DNA from 2 places in the Bacillus sp. m3-13 genome. Region 2 is predicted to be linked to the other one. Evidence: a T-box and tRNA genes for the amino acid it is inferred to sense, from the RefSeq annotation. Region 2 holds a T-box; the other holds one or more tRNA genes.

The links. A T-box is a leader RNA that pairs with one kind of tRNA and senses whether it is charged. The one in region 2 lies ahead of ileS (isoleucine--tRNA ligase), so its partner is inferred to be a tRNA-Ile.
Region 1: it encodes a tRNA-Ile, which carries the amino acid that the T-box ahead of ileS (isoleucine--tRNA ligase) is inferred to sense. The anticodon was not compared.

The regions. Positions count from the first base shown of each region.
Region 1 covers NZ_ACPC01000019.1:120,783-128,422, reverse strand. Annotated here, with positions in the region: gene glgB (1,4-alpha-glucan branching enzyme) at 1-1,125, opposite strand, end outside; tRNA gene M313_RS0111200 (tRNA-Glu) at 1,664-1,735, opposite strand; tRNA gene M313_RS0111195 (tRNA-Ser) at 1,744-1,834, opposite strand; tRNA gene M313_RS0111190 (tRNA-Asn) at 1,839-1,913, opposite strand; tRNA gene M313_RS0111185 (tRNA-Ile) at 1,941-2,017, opposite strand; tRNA gene M313_RS0111180 (tRNA-Gly) at 2,025-2,098, opposite strand; tRNA gene M313_RS0111175 (tRNA-His) at 2,106-2,178, opposite strand; tRNA gene M313_RS0111170 (tRNA-Thr) at 2,205-2,280, opposite strand; tRNA gene M313_RS0111165 (tRNA-Phe) at 2,295-2,367, opposite strand; tRNA gene M313_RS0111160 (tRNA-Asp) at 2,424-2,500, opposite strand; tRNA gene M313_RS0111155 (tRNA-Met) at 2,504-2,582, opposite strand; tRNA gene M313_RS0111150 (tRNA-Ser) at 2,629-2,722, opposite strand; tRNA gene M313_RS0111145 (tRNA-Ile) at 2,738-2,815, opposite strand; tRNA gene M313_RS0111140 (tRNA-Met) at 2,820-2,896, opposite strand; tRNA gene M313_RS0111135 (tRNA-Ala) at 3,071-3,143, opposite strand; tRNA gene M313_RS0111130 (tRNA-Pro) at 3,162-3,238, opposite strand; tRNA gene M313_RS0111125 (tRNA-Arg) at 3,243-3,319, opposite strand; tRNA gene M313_RS0111120 (tRNA-Leu) at 3,427-3,512, opposite strand; tRNA gene M313_RS0111115 (tRNA-Leu) at 3,539-3,622, opposite strand; tRNA gene M313_RS0111110 (tRNA-Gln) at 3,639-3,713, opposite strand; tRNA gene M313_RS0111105 (tRNA-Val) at 3,756-3,831, opposite strand; tRNA gene M313_RS0111100 (tRNA-Glu) at 3,881-3,952, opposite strand; tRNA gene M313_RS0111095 (tRNA-Ser) at 3,961-4,051, opposite strand; tRNA gene M313_RS0111090 (tRNA-Asn) at 4,055-4,129, opposite strand; gene M313_RS0111085 (SprT family protein) at 4,297-4,770, opposite strand; gene cmpA (cortex morphogenetic protein CmpA) at 5,100-5,210, shown strand; gene M313_RS0111075 (Tex family protein) at 5,767-7,640, opposite strand, start outside.
Region 2 covers NZ_ACPC01000015.1:220,664-228,303, reverse strand. Annotated here, with positions in the region: gene ileS (isoleucine--tRNA ligase) at 1-1,159, opposite strand, end outside; T-box leader at 1,223-1,447, opposite strand; gene M313_RS0108020 (pyridoxamine 5'-phosphate oxidase family protein) at 1,859-2,299, opposite strand; gene M313_RS0108015 (hypothetical protein) at 2,364-3,086, opposite strand; gene M313_RS0108010 (hypothetical protein) at 3,529-4,626, opposite strand; gene M313_RS0108005 (anti sigma factor C-terminal domain-containing protein) at 4,922-5,641, opposite strand; gene M313_RS0108000 (sigma factor regulator N-terminal domain-containing protein) at 5,601-5,879, opposite strand; gene M313_RS0107995 (RNA polymerase sigma factor) at 5,869-6,369, opposite strand; gene M313_RS26610 (hypothetical protein) at 7,180-7,311, opposite strand; gene M313_RS0107985 (helix-turn-helix transcriptional regulator) at 7,324-7,640, opposite strand, start outside.

The DNA.
Region 1 (7,640 bases), on a different contig from region 2:
CTTGTAATTGAATCCAAGCCCTCCACTAGAGGTAGGGGAGGTAACTAGTGGCCAATCTGTAGAATCTTCTGCAATCATAAGCGCACTATAATCCTGTTCAAATACCGCTTCATTCAGTTTTTGCAAAAATTCTTGTGCAAAAGGGTTCGCATGCTCTTCCTTTGAGTTTGGCCAATAAAGCATGTTGGCTACTGCATCCACTCTAAAGCCGTCAACATGGAAATAATCCATCCAGAACAATGCATTTGAAATTAAAAAGCTCCTTACCTCAGGCTTTCCTAAATCAAAGTTTGCCGTGCCCCATACTTCATTCTCGCGATCATGGTAGTTTTTATATTCAAACACAGGTGCCCCATCAAACATATATAGCCCATGAGCATCTTTACAGAAATGCCCCGGTACCCAGTCTAATATCACCCCTATGTCCTCTTGGTGGCATGCATCAATAAACGCCATTAACTCTTTAGGATTTCCATATCTGCTTGTCGCAGCATAATACCCCGTACCTTGATACCCCCATGAGCGGTCATATGGATGCTCCACTAAAGGAAGTAATTCTATATGTGTAAATCCATGTTCTTTAATATAAGGAATTAATTCCGTAACTAATTCTGTGTAGGAGTAAAGTTCTCCATCATTCTTTTTCTTCCATGAACCAAGGTGCAGCTCATAGATAAACATCGGTTTTTCATAAACCAGTTTTCGTTTCTTTTTCCTGCGCCAGTTCTGATCTTTCCATTTAAATCTTTCTAGGTCATACACAATTGACGCTGTTTTAGGTCTTACTTCTGCATGAAAAGCAAACGGATCCGCTTTATGTAGTATTTCACCCGATTGTGTAACAATCTCGTATTTATATAAATGACCCAATAGGTCTTCATCTATTTGGATACTCCAAACACCTTCTTTATTTAATTTTTCTAGTGGATGCACCTCACCATTCCACTCATTGAAAGAGCCCATTACACGCACCTTCTTGGCATTAGGCGCCCATACAGTGAACCTTGTTCCTACCACCTTTTTACGATGACGTACTAAATGTGAGCCAAAAAGCTCATAACTTTTATTCAATGTTCCCTCATGAAAAAGGTGCAGCTGAAAATCCGTCGCACTCGTAGCAATCAATTTTTTCACCCTTCCATCATTCCTTATAAAAAAGAATATTGTTATACACTACTATTCTCTTTTTTATAATATTCTCCTTTATCCGACAAGTCGAAATCGTATGACATAAATCAACAATATTTATTTTTAGAGACTGGTATGTAAAAAACAAGCAATTTAAGGAAACCGTTTTCATTGTTGCTCTACTTGAAATTGCGTTATATCAGCATTTATGGAAGGGTTTACAATGCAAGAAATTTAGCCTAAAAATTAGGAGGAGAAGTGTTGGTTTTTGTCGAAAAGTTTTTGTGCTTAATATAGCCCACAAGAATAAATGTACACGCTTACACAGATAGATTATATTGAAATAATAATTTTACTTTTCAAAATGAGGTTTTGTTTGTTTCGCAGAAGGGTATTGTATGAGTTAGGAATTTCCTATTTTTAAAATAAAATGCAAACAAATTTCATTATTTGGAGAGAAGTTTTGAAGTACTTACGAGGAGAATTTGGACAAATAAAAAAAGCCATAGTATTTATAAAATACCACAACTTTTGATGACCCGTACGGGATTCGAACCCGTGTTACCGCCGTGAAAGGGCGGTGTCTTAACCGCTTGACCAACGGGCCAGATATTCTGGCGGAGAAGGAGGGATTTGAACCCTCGCGCCGCTTACACGACCTACACCCTTAGCAGGGGCGCCTCTTCAGCCACTTGAGTACTTCCCCAGAATGGCTCCACCAGTAGGATTCGAACCTACGACCCTTCGGTTAACAGCCGAATGCTCTACCGCTGAGCTATGGTGGAATAAAACAAAACGGTGTATATAAAAAATGGTGGGCCTAAGTGGACTCGAACCACCGACCTCACGCTTATCAGGCGTGCGCTCTAACCAGCTGAGCTATAGGCCCACAAAAATGGAGCGGGTGATGGGAATCGAACCCACGACATCAGCTTGGAAGGCTGAGGTTTTACCATTAAACTACACCCGCTAAAAAGGGCGACTGATGGGAATCGAACCCACGAATGCCTGAACCACAATCAGGTGCGTTAACCACTTCGCCACAACCGCCATAATAATATTTACTTAGTAAAAGATGGTGCCGGCGATAGGAGTCGAACCCACGACCTACTGATTACAAGTCAGTTGCTCTACCAACTGAGCTACACCGGCATTTAAAATCAAAGTGGCTCGGGACGGAATCGAACCGCCGACACATGGATTTTCAGTCCATTGCTCTACCAACTGAGCTACCGAGCCGTAATATAATTAATAGTGTAAACCTTAATACAAAGCCAAACTATTAAGATAAAAAATGGCGGTCCCGACCGGGGATCGAACCGGCGATCTCCTGCGTGACAGGCAGGCATGTTAACCGCTACACCACGGGACCATTTGGTTGCGGGGGACAGGATTTGAACCTGCGACCTTCGGGTTATGAGCCCGACCGAGCTACCGGACTGCTCCACCCCGCGATAACAATATTACTTCTCTATACTCACCATATCATCTAAAATATTATGGCGGAGGAAGAGGGGATTCGAACCCCCGCGGGCTTTGACACCCCTGTCGGTTTTCAAGACCGATCCCTTCAGCCGGACTTGGGTATTCCTCCGCGTATAGAAAGAACTGGTGGACCTTGTAGGACTCGAACCTACGACCGGACGGTTATGAGCCGTCTGCTCTAACCAGCTGAGCTAAAGGGTCCTTTTTGGTAGCGGCGGAGGGGATCGAACCCCCGACCTCACGGGTATGAACCGTACGCTCTAGCCAGCTGAGCTACACCGCCAAAAAGATAAAGTATTTCATTAGATTTACTGGCACCAATGTTACTGGTCTGTGTCCCTTCCTCTGCAAGCAAATTCAGGGTGTAAATCCGTCGGGACAACTTGGAGCAAATTCATGTAGTAATGCTCGTCGCTACACCGCCAAAAAGATAAGTATTTCATAAAAAGTATTAAAGTGGAGCCTAGCGGGATCGAACCGCTGACCTCCTGCGTGCAAAGCAGGCGCTCTCCCAGCTGAGCTAAGGCCCCAAATTCTAAGGGATTTAATGGTCGGGAAGACAGGATTTGAACCTGCGACCCCTTGGTCCCAAACCAAGTGCTCTACCAAGCTGAGCTACTCCCCGATAATGGCGCGCCCGAGAGGACTCGAACCCCTAACCTTTTGATCCGTAGTCAAACGCTCTATCCAATTGAGCTACGGGCGCTTCATATAAGTTGTTTATTTGATGTCCCTCTCAGAGGCGACTTAACTATAATATCAAATCCAGCATTTTGTGTCAACACTTTTTTGAAATTATTTTTTCGGTGTTTTTGGTGCGGCCGAGAAGAGTCGAACTTCCACGGGGTTGCCCCCACTAGGCCCTCAACCTAGCGCGTCTGCCATTCCGCCACGACCGCGAAAATGAATGGCTAGTATAAATGTATGGTGCGGGTGAAGGGACTCGAACCCCCACGTCAAAGACACTAGATCCTAAGTCTAGCGCGTCTGCCAATTCCGCCACACCCGCATACATTTTATAAAGTTGGCTGGGCTAGCTGGATTCGAACCAACGCATGTCGCAGTCAAAGTGCGATGCCTTACCGCTTGGCTATAGCCCATCGAAGATGATTTAACTTTAGAAGGTTAGTATTAAGTCCCTCTGGTGGAGGATGACGGGATCGAACCGCCGACCCCCTGCTTGTAAGGCAGGTGCTCTCCCAGCTGAGCTAATCCTCCAGATAGAAATGGGAAACAAAACAAGAATGTTTTGCATCCCACTTTGTAGTGACCCGTACGGGATTCGAACCCGTGTTACCGCCGTGAAAGGGCGGTGTCTTAACCGCTTGACCAACGGGCCTTAATAGATGGCGGAGAAGGAGGGATTTGAACCCTCGCGCCGCTTACACGACCTACACCCTTAGCAGGGGCGCCTCTTCAGCCACTTGAGTACTTCTCCATTTGGCTCCACCAGTAGGATTCGAACCTACGACCCTTCGGTTAACAGCCGAATGCTCTACCGCTGAGCTATGGTGGAATAATGCTACGGTGTGTCGGATAACGTTGTCTTTCGTCGCAACCGACTGCTTTTATTTTAATAAGCTTGTACTTAAAAGTCAAGTTTTTTCGGAACAAAAATGATATATTATCATAATTGTCATCCAGCCGTTTTTTAAAACAGCGACTAGAATAAATTATCATATTTTATGGTTGTGTGTCAACACGCTTTTCTATTTCTCTTAACTTCCCTCTACATTTTCCACATCTATACTTGTTTGTATTCACTCTTCTTACTCTTTTGTATTGCAGGTGGCAATCCACACATTCATATATACGAAAAGTTTTCGGCTTGGATGTAGTTGTATGAATGGGCGTACAAAATCTTGGGGCCCCCACTTTTTTAAGTAAGAATCGGAAATCAGCATCTCGGTGTTTATAGCCTTTACCTTGAATGTGCAGGTGGTAGTGGCATAGTTCGTGTTTGATGATGCCTACTAGCTCGTCCATACCCAGGGCGTCGTAATACTTCTTGTTGATTTCGATGTTGCTTGTGGAGGTGAGGTATCTTCCTCCGGTTGTTTTCAGTCGGTGATTGAATGATGCTTTGTGAAGGAAAGGTCTGTTGAAATGCTTTAGGGAGATTCCTTCTATTAACTTCTGTAGTTCTTTGTCTTCCATGTGTCCTCCACCTTTCATTCGAACCCTCCCCATTATACTGCATAGTATAGAAAAAAATAAGTCATTTATGTTGGGCTGGTTTCTATAAGATTGTTGTTTTCCCTTTGAAGTTTTGCCGTTTCTTTCCGCTGCAGGCACTCGCTTTCCGCAGGGCAGTGCTTGAGCCTCCTCGCTGCGCTGTGGGGTCTCAAGTCTACCGCTACCTTTCGCCGGAGTCGAGCGCCTTCCGCTCCAATCCACTCATACACTCACTAACCTGCAACAATCTTTACCTAAACAGCCCCTCATTATGAGCCTTCAAGTTTAAAGGTTGAAGGGGGTAGTGAAAGATGCCGACTTGGTTTAGGAAGCAGATGCAACGCGCATACCTGGAGAAAGATCGATATCAGATAAAAATGTTGAATCAGTGCTGGTTTTTCTATCATAAGAAGAATACTTGAAGAACAAAATCGTTAACGCGAGCTAAAACTACGTCCCAAGATCATAATTTCTTGGGACGTTTTCTCGGTTTTGGCATACCTTTGAAACATTGAACTTGCCAGATCTTCCCTTTGATCTCCTCTTGACTATTTCGTTAAAATCCCTTGTCACCAAGAGCTTCATATTGCGATGAGGACATCTCTTTTCCAAATTTCTCGTCACTGATGTCTTCATAACGCTAATGAGAACTTCTCTCCTCCAAATTTCTCGTCACTGATGTCTTCATAACGCTAATGAGAACATCTCTCCTCCTGATTTCTCGTCACTGATGTCTTCATAACGCCGATGAGGACTTCTCTCCTCCAAATTTCTAGTCACTGATGTCTTCATAACGGTAATGAGGACCTCTCTCTTCCTAATCTCTCCTCACTGATGTCTTCATAACGCTAATGAGGACCTCTCTCTTCCTGATCTCTCCTCACTGTTGTCTTCATCCCGGCGATCAAGAACCCAAAAGAATGAAGAAGAACCCCCGACAACCTGTTCACTTGGTTGTTCGGGGGTTATTTTATCTTCCTATACTTCTTGCTTTTGGGGTTGCAGCATCGTTAGGGATACTCGCCCTTTGTTCACTTCCACTCCATCGACCCAGACAGTGACAATATCACCGACAGAGACAACGTCAAGCGGGTGTTTTACAAAGCGATCGCTCAGTTTTGAGATATGGACAAGGCCGTCTTGCTTTACGCCGATATCAACAAATGCGCCGAAGTCCACGACATTTCTGACTGTTCCTTCTAGTTCCATTCCTTTTTGCAGATCTTCCATTTTCAATACATCCTGCTTAAGTAGCGGGGTAGGCATATCATCACGAGGATCTCTTTCCGGTCTGATGAGAGAATCGATGATGTCCTGAAGAGTAATAGGACCGATGTTTAAGTCTTCGGCAAGCTTTGCCACATCTACATCTTTCAGGGCTTGCTGCAGCTTTTCCGTTCCGATTTCTTTTTCAGACGTTCCTAATTGCTTCAATAACTTCTTAACATCGCTATACGTTTCCGGGTGGATGCCCGTTCTGTCCAGCGGTTGTTTTCCGTCTATAATTCTTAAGAAGCCGATACATTGCTCATAGGTTTTCGCCCCTAGTCTCGGAATACCTTTTAGGTCTGACCTGCTAGCGAACTTCCCTTCTTCTTCCCGCTTTTTCACGATATTAGTAGCAACGGTCTTTGATAATCCTGCTACATATTGCAACAAAGAAGAAGATGCGGTGTTCACATTCACGCCCACTTGGTTTACAACGGTTTCTACAACGAAATTCAAGGATTCCGCTAAACGCTTTTGTGCCACGTCATGTTGGTACTGACCGACTCCAACCGATTTCGGGTCTATTTTCACAAGCTCCGCCAACGGGTCTTGCAGTCTGCGGGCAATAGAGACAGCACTTCTTTCTTCCACTTGAAGATCCGGGAATTCTTCTCTCGCCAAGTCAGATGCGGAATATACACTCGCACCCGCTTCATTAACGATCAAGTAAGAGATGCTCTTTCCGCTTTGTTGGATGACATCTGCTAATAATTGCTCCGTCTCCCTTGATGCCGTCCCATTTCCTATTGCCACTACTTCAATTTTGAACGTGGATAGTACGTCTAATAGCTTATTAATGGACTCTTCTCGTTTCTTCTCCCCGGATGTATGCGGGTAGATTACACTTATATGAAGAACTTTGCCTGTTTCATCGACTACCGCAAGTTTGCAACCTGTTCGATAAGCAGGGTCCACCCCTAAAACCACTCGTCCTTTAAGAGGTGGTTGAAGAAGGAGGTTTCTTAAGTTCTCCGAGAAAATATGGATGGCTTGCTCTTCCGCTTTCTCTGTCAGCTCTTTTCTAATTTCACGCTCGATCGCCGGTTCAATCAATCTCTTATATCCGTCCTCAATCGCTTCCTTTATGAGAGGTGTAGCAATGGAAGTTTCTCGTTTAATCACTTGGCGATTAAGGTATTCCACGATTCTTTCTGCTGGAGCAGCTATGGAAATTCGCAAGACTTCTTCCTTTTCTCCGCGGTTCACTGCTAAGATTCGATGCGGTAGGATTCGTGAGATCGCTTCTTCATACTCGTAATACATCGCAAAAACTTCTTTTTCGTCTTTTTCCGCTTTCTTAACGGCTGATACGACCTTGCCTTGTTTATAGGTAACGTCACGGATATATTGGCGATAAGTTGGTTCATCAGAAAAGGTTTCCGCAAGAATGTCCTTTGCTCCTTCTAATACCTCTTCAACGGTTGACACTTCTTTTTCCTCTGAGAAAAATTCTGCCGCCTTTTCTTCAAGTGAAGGAGAGGACGGGAATGTGAGCAGCCACTCGGCATAAGGTTCTAATCCCTTCTCTTTGGCAACTGTCGCTTTTGTGCGTCGTTTTTGTTTGTATGGACGGTAGAGGTCTT
Region 2 (7,640 bases):
AGTGAGGATAACTATGTTCATATTTTTCTTTATGGAATAGAAGCCCTTCATTCGCTAAGTACTTTACAATATCTACATCGCAATCTTTTACGAAACGACCTGCAAAAGGAGGAATATCTTTTGTATAAGTACCCTTTCCATCTACAACATTAAAAAAGGAAAGATCATGCTGTTTGACTAAGTTATAATCATCTTCCCCATATGCTGGAGCGATGTGGACAATCCCCGTTCCACTGTCTGCATTGACAAAATCGCCTTCCACAACAAAATGGCCGCGTTCTGGTTTCATGTAAGGGAACGGAGCAAGGTAGGTAACATTTTTAAATTCGCTACCTTTATGCGAAGAAATCACTTCAAAATCTTCTCCTAGATTCTTGCTGGCTAAATCTTCTGCAACGATAAAAATTTCTTCCCCCTTTTTAGCTCTAATATAAGTAAGCTCAGGGTTCACAGCAAGTGCGACATTGGCCGGAAGGGTCCATGGAGTAGTAGTCCAACCTAGGAAGTATTCATTTTCTTTATCTACTAGTTTAAATTTAGCTGTTGCTGAAAGATCTTTCACATCCTTGTATCCTTGTGCAACTTCATGAGAGCTCAATGTTGTTTGGCTACTTGGACAATAAGGAGTAACACGATGACCTTTATACAATAATTCCCGACGATGAAGATCACTTAAAATATACCAAACGCTTTCAATGTATTTATTTTGCAAAGTAACATATGGATCTTCCATATCAAGCCAATATCCTATGGATTCTGTAAAGTCCCTCCACTGTTTTTCATAATTAAACACACTGTTTTTACATTCCTCAATAAACTTTTCCACTCCATATGCTTCAATCTCTTGTTTCCCTGAAATCCCTAGTTGTTTTTCTACCTCGAGCTCAACAGGCAATCCATGCGTATCCCAGCCCCCCTTACGAAATACTTGATATCCAGACATTGTCTTATATCTAGCAACAAAGTCTTTAATGACTCGTCCAAGTACATGCCCTGCGTGCGGGAGCCCATTTGCTGTTGGAGGACCTTCATAAAACACAAAGGTTTCTGCTCCATCGCGATTTTCAATAGAACGATTAAATACATTTTCTTCTTTCCAGAAATTCTTGACTCTGTTCTCACGTTCCAAAGCTGCCTCTTTTGTATTCACATTACGCAATGAAATCACCTCATTAAACTTTTTTAGATAAAACAAAAAAATCCGCCCCTGTATATAAAACTAAACAGGGACGGATTGAATCCGCGGTACCACCCATATTCCGTGATTTTCCTCACGGCACTTGGTAAACAAAACGGATAACGGCCGTTTACCGGTTCACCCTACAAAGTAATTTCAGGTAAACTTCTCGGAGATGATTTTCAACTAAAATATGTCATCGCATTTCCAGCTAACAGCGACTCTCTATAGACAGGGATTATAGCCTACTATTCTCGTCATCAAATAAAATAAATAATTTTCCAATATAATACAACGAAAGAGTTACTTTTGTCAAAGAAAATTCTGTAAATTTTTATAAAAACAAACTTTATTAAAACGAACATCTGCTTGAGTTTAAAGGGCGTTGATCTTCCTGGATAGCGCCCGATAACGGAAGACTAATGTTGAATTGGATCCTACCGACGATGACATAACTGGTTAGCGCCAGATAGTTTGATAACTACCGCTTAAATGCATCTAAAATTAATGATGGGAAAACAGGCTTTTCCCCTTGATTTCGCGGGTCAATCTCCTTCTGGAGCGAATCTGCAATAAACCATTTATTTTATTAATTTCTTCCAATAAGTTAACCAATGTTTTGTTCAAAACTGAAAATGAGCGCTGAATCCTTATTCCAGGATCGCGCCCGATCGTTGAATATTATCTATTGACGTTATATGATTGATCCCTAACTACTACAGTCTCAGGTACAAAACGAATGAAGACATTTTTGGGATCTTGATTTTTGAATCTAGAATCCCAGTCCTTTTCTTCTGAACCCAAATATTTTGCAAATAATCGTTTTGCTAAGTCAAAGTTAAATGGTTCTACGGTTGCTTTTCCTCTGAAACCTACATGTAATACCTTCCCTGTAGAAGGATCAAACTCAACAATACCGACGGCACATTTCGGATTTTTGTCTATTCTTATTGGAAAAGTATCTCCAGGAGTTCCTATAATCCAAAGGCATTTATCTTCCCAAAAAAACCACACCGGAGATTCCCTTGGTCCTTCCGATGAAGCCGTTGATAGATGAGCAAATAATGGTTTTTTTAGGAATTCATCCAAATCAAAACTTCGTTTACCTCTTATAATCTCCATTTATTCCACCTCTCTATTACAGATTAGCGCCGTTTAGTTGAAGAAAGAACTAATGAATATTAGGTTACTTTCCAGTCTTTATAGCAGTTTCACTTATTATCAAAGCCAGCTTTAACCTGCCTAACCATTTTTCAGAATCACTAATAACCCTATTTAATCCATTGGTCTCTTCATGATATTCCAATCCTTCCACCTGAGCATAATCTACCTTCAAATTCGCCATTCTTTGAGCAATCATTATCCATTCAGAATCAGTCATTCTTTCAAACGAATATTTATTGATGCATTCAGCGGCTTTTCTTGAAAATGAACATGCGCCAGCAGTGATGTCCACATCTAAACCCAGTTCAAGGGAACAAACTTTGTTGGTGATTTTCTCGGTTTCAATCCATTCAGGTGGGTGAGTATTCATAGCCCTTTCGGTACGACCTAAAATAAGGTAATCGTGATTCGGTAAAGTTGAAACAATCGTCTTTAATTCTTGCAAATGATTCTTACCCCAAGTTAAGAGCCTATCAAAGTCGCAGTAATGGTAAAATACACTATCCCCATTCAGTCCAAAATTCACAACTTCTCTCCTTGCCTCGGCTGCTCCTTTTTTGGGTATGATTTTTATAGCAAATTTGCTGTTTTCTATTTCTTTAATCAAATCGATTGAAGATTCTTCACTGACCGTCAAAAACAATTCTTCATAAATATCCTCTAGCTCATTTTTAAGTTCCTTGAATAATCTTATGTTTTTCCCTTGAGGGTCGTGAGTAACTGTTAAGAGCGCTATTTTGGGCAAATCATCCACCTCTTAGTTATAATCTAAGCAAAAACTCGTAACTTAATATTTTTGATCCTACTTAACTAAACTACCAGATATCTTAATACCAATTATTTCATAATTTATAAATCCCAACAATATATTTTCACCCTAGTAAAAATAAAACAAGCGCTGATCCTTGTTCCTGGATCGCGCCCGTTGAAGATCAATTATCGTGAACGTAATATTTGTACTGTATATCAACTGCTCATCTATTTTTAGATTGCTCCCACGATTGTTTAAGTGTAATCCTTCACACTCTCTTCCTACACCTTAATGAAACTTCAATCTCTTTTAAGAGATGTTTTTCATAATCTAGTACAATACAAAAAGACCCTTTGCATTTAAGAAAAATGCCGGGTAATTAAATGAATAAATGAATTTTTATGTTTTAGAACTAACCTATACCCAGCCCCAAATGTTACTCTTCTTTTTGGTAAGTTTTAGGGGTACTCATTGTTTCATCGACTTTCTCTATTAGTTTCTGATTTATTCCGAGTTTCCCTATAACTATTTCTTCAGATAATACATTTTTTGCGACATACCCGTCGAGCAATAACGATGCAAAGCATTGTGCATATACGGCTTGTTTTCTTTCAACTTCAAAAGGTATCGTTCCATAACTATGGGCAGCTGCATTTCTAAGACTAAATAGTTTATAGTAGAAATCTATATATGTAGTTTCACCTTTTGTGAAAATATCATCTGGATTTATTCCAATTTGGTTTATCCATTTTTTTTTATGCTCTAAAAAACGGTTTCTACTTTCTTTATTAGGCGGTTTTCCAATTAACGCTTCCACACACCTACAAGCCTGTAAAATTGCTGCCTCATATTCTGATATCACATTTGCTTGCTCCCAAGATTTTGGTTCATGACTTGTGTGCTTTTTATACGGAAATCTATCTAGCTCACATATTAAACAACAATAATGTGTCTTCATTGATGAAAAAAAGTTACTCAGAGCAGTATATGCCTTATCATCACGTAAAAGCAGTTCTATAATTGGAGAGATATAAGATAAATCAGAAAGCTTTATAATATTCCCATTCAGCAAACTATGTCTATCGTAATCACTACAATCATATATTTCCTGCTCTGATATTGATTTATTTGAATCAAAGTAATAGCACCATTTATATTCCATATCAATAGTGTGTTCAAAGTCTCTAGAGTAAGAATATGCTAGTTGAATAACTGTTCCAATGTTCTTCCAGAAATTCTTATCCTTTACATTACTTGAGACCCTTGAGACTAATGCAGTGTATGTATCTTTTGTATGTGTCCATACGAATAATTCCTCGTCACCACATTTCATTAACGGAACGAAATCGTATTCTTTAGGTTTAAAACTATTTTCGAATTTAATTCCTTTTATAAAAGCATGATTACATACTTTATTTGGTATATCAGTTGGATAGTATTCGACCAAATATGCTTGACGTTTTCTATACATTTCATCTAGATCTTTTACTAAATTACTTAATTCACCATTGTCTTCACTATCAACTCTTTTCATAAATTCACCTCTTATCAAATAAAACTCCATACTAATTTAATTATCTACAATCTGTCCCTATTGATAAACATCACTTTTCAACTAAAATTACCTTTACTTTGGAATGTTTTTATTGTTTATCATTTTACTAAAAAAGAGTCAAACTCCTTGTTCTACTGGCCCATTACACGAAGATAAACTGCATTGTTAAATAAACGCGCCCGATTGCTGAAGACCTACTTATTATATTTTATTAAAAAAGCGATTATCCTTCTGGATCATCCTATCTTACTTAAAAGTAGTTATTTTATTAATTTTAATAGTTTCTTACAACAGCTCCTAAAGAAATTGCTCTAATATGTTTTTCTTCCTTTAGTTTTAATAGTTCATCTTTCGTTCCTGTTATAACTGCACCAACTATTAATCCTTCATTCATGTTTTGTTTTGTACTTTCTAGGAGAGGATCTATCATAAAATCATAATTCCCTGTGCTTTTTAGTTCTTCTAAAATAACAAGAAAATCCTTTTCATCCTGAATGACAATGTCTCCTTCTCCTCTAAGTGTTTCAACATTAAAACCATAAACTTTTGAGGCAGAAGTTCCCGAACTGTGAAGACCTTCCAAGTGCTTTTTATCGTTTTGTTTATATTCATTTACCCAAAACCATGTTATTTTATTATTTAGTTTAAATATTTCTTGTATTTCATTAGTTGTGTAAGGTTGATCAAAAGAGATGGCTACTTCCATTACCGCATCACTAGGAGCATCCTGTATTAAGTCCAAATCATAGTGCACAGCCAAATAATCCAACCAAGGGTGATAAAAATCCATCACCCTTTGTCCGTTTGTTGTGTTATAACGACGAAGTTCATCTTCGTTTTCTCCTACCCTAATTTCATCGTATACGGCTATTGCAGAGGATTTATTATTATGCCCTATTCCGTTAAAAGATCGTAACTCTAGCCCCCAAGGGATTATTCTATTTTCAATTATTTTAAATTGATTGTAGGTATAGCTTCCTGAAAAAATAATCATAATCAACCTCTCCCCCTCCAATTTGGACATTAGGGTGCGATATTTCATATAACAATCTATTTGTATCAGCTGCTTTTAAATGCGCCTTACTAACAACCTGGCCATTTATAAATAAAAATAGCGCCCCCACAACTATTAGTGAAAAAGTGGAAATGATAATATTTCGTATAACACTTTTTCTTCTTGCTTTATTGACTATTTTATCAATATCATTTGATTGGAATGCCTCATTCTCCATAATGATTCCTCCTAAAAAATTTTGTAAGCTTCTTCCTAGCACGATACAAATAGGTCTTAACGTTACTTTCTTTCACATTAAGGTGCTCCGAAATTTCTTTATACGTAAATCCACCTTCGTATTTCATCTTTATCAATTTGCGCTCAAGGGGTTTTAATTGCAATAAAACTTGTTCATATTCTGCTTTTTTTTCTTTTTTAATCAGGATTTCTTCGACAAGACTTTCTTCTGATTCCAATAAATAATCCTCAAACTCTATTAATGTACTTTTGCTTTTTCTTCTATATAAATCGTAATATTGATTGATGGCAACCTTAAATAGCCAAGACTTAAATGCTTTTGAATTAATACCATCAATATTAAGAAATGCACGATAAAGAGATTCTTGAACAATTTCTTTTGCATCTTCAGGATTAGCCCCCATCGAGCAAAGTTTTTGATAAATATCGTTTGATAATTTGGTGATTTCCTCATTTGAGGGCTTCCCCATTTCTTCATCTCCTTTCACATCTACTTAGACGTAATAAAAGTGTATATGTATACAAAAAAATAAAAAAGCCTTACTTCCTAATCGGATGTAAAGCAAATATGTCTGGTAAATCATTTATGATTTGTGGTGATTAGCTGCAAAACAAACTTCATTGCAAAGGTTCTATTGTTTAAACTTTGTGAAATATCCAGTAAATTGAAGAATTTCTATTTGAATTAATTTATAGATTTCACCATTTTAATAGCGTGTTCCAGTATCCTGCCCGATTGATTAATACCAATTATTTCAAAAAAATCCTTATAATTCAATGCTTTATTCCATTTAATATAATAAACACGCTCCATCAAGAACGTGTTTATCAAAAATATTTACTATATAAATCATGTCTTAGCTTCCGGTTCACTTATTGGACCGGCATTGGGTGGGTTAAGTACGGCTTTAATAGGTGCACCAATGACGCTTTTTTTCAAACGTAGTATGCTTTATTGTGGCAGCACTATTATATTTTATTATTCCATCAGGAACATACCATAATGGTGAAAATAAGCAAAAAGAAGAAAAACTTGATATTATGGACTGAAATTACATCGTTTTTTAATTGATACAAAAGAGGGATTCAGTTTTATCTTTTCATATAAAGTGTTAATTTTAATAGCATTTGTCACCTTCCTGTTCAATTTTACTTATGCCCCATTGGAGCCGATGTTGCCAGTATTTGTAGATGACTTATTAGATGCTGGTCCCGAAACTCTTGGAACAATGTGGTCATTTTTTGCTAGTTGAATCAAGACTTTACGATATATAGACCTTTTATCTCTCCTCTATTTCGACATTAGGATCTGGATGGTCTTCGTCTGCCGCACTTACCAAGTTCCCATTGAAAAGACCTAGCGCCAATAACACAATTGATAACACTTTCAAAAAATTTCTCGAATATGACATTATTCATTCACCTCATGATATTTTAGAATAAGAGTAGATTGCTTGCTGATAAAACCCATTGCTTTTCTTATATTGATAAATTTTTGCAAAAGCTTCCGCAAACCAAATTGAGAAATCTTTTACCTCTTTCCACTTCTCTAAAGAAATCAACTCTTTCATATGTCTGTTAATTTTCTTTTGTACATTTACCAATGGAACTTTCCTATTAATTAAAATACCCAATAGCTCGACCTCGGGGGCTAGAGAGCTAGAGTAGTTACTCACCCCGTCCAACAAGACCTTGGCCTTTGAGATCTCCCCTAATGAAAAGTAAACTTTAATTAAAATCA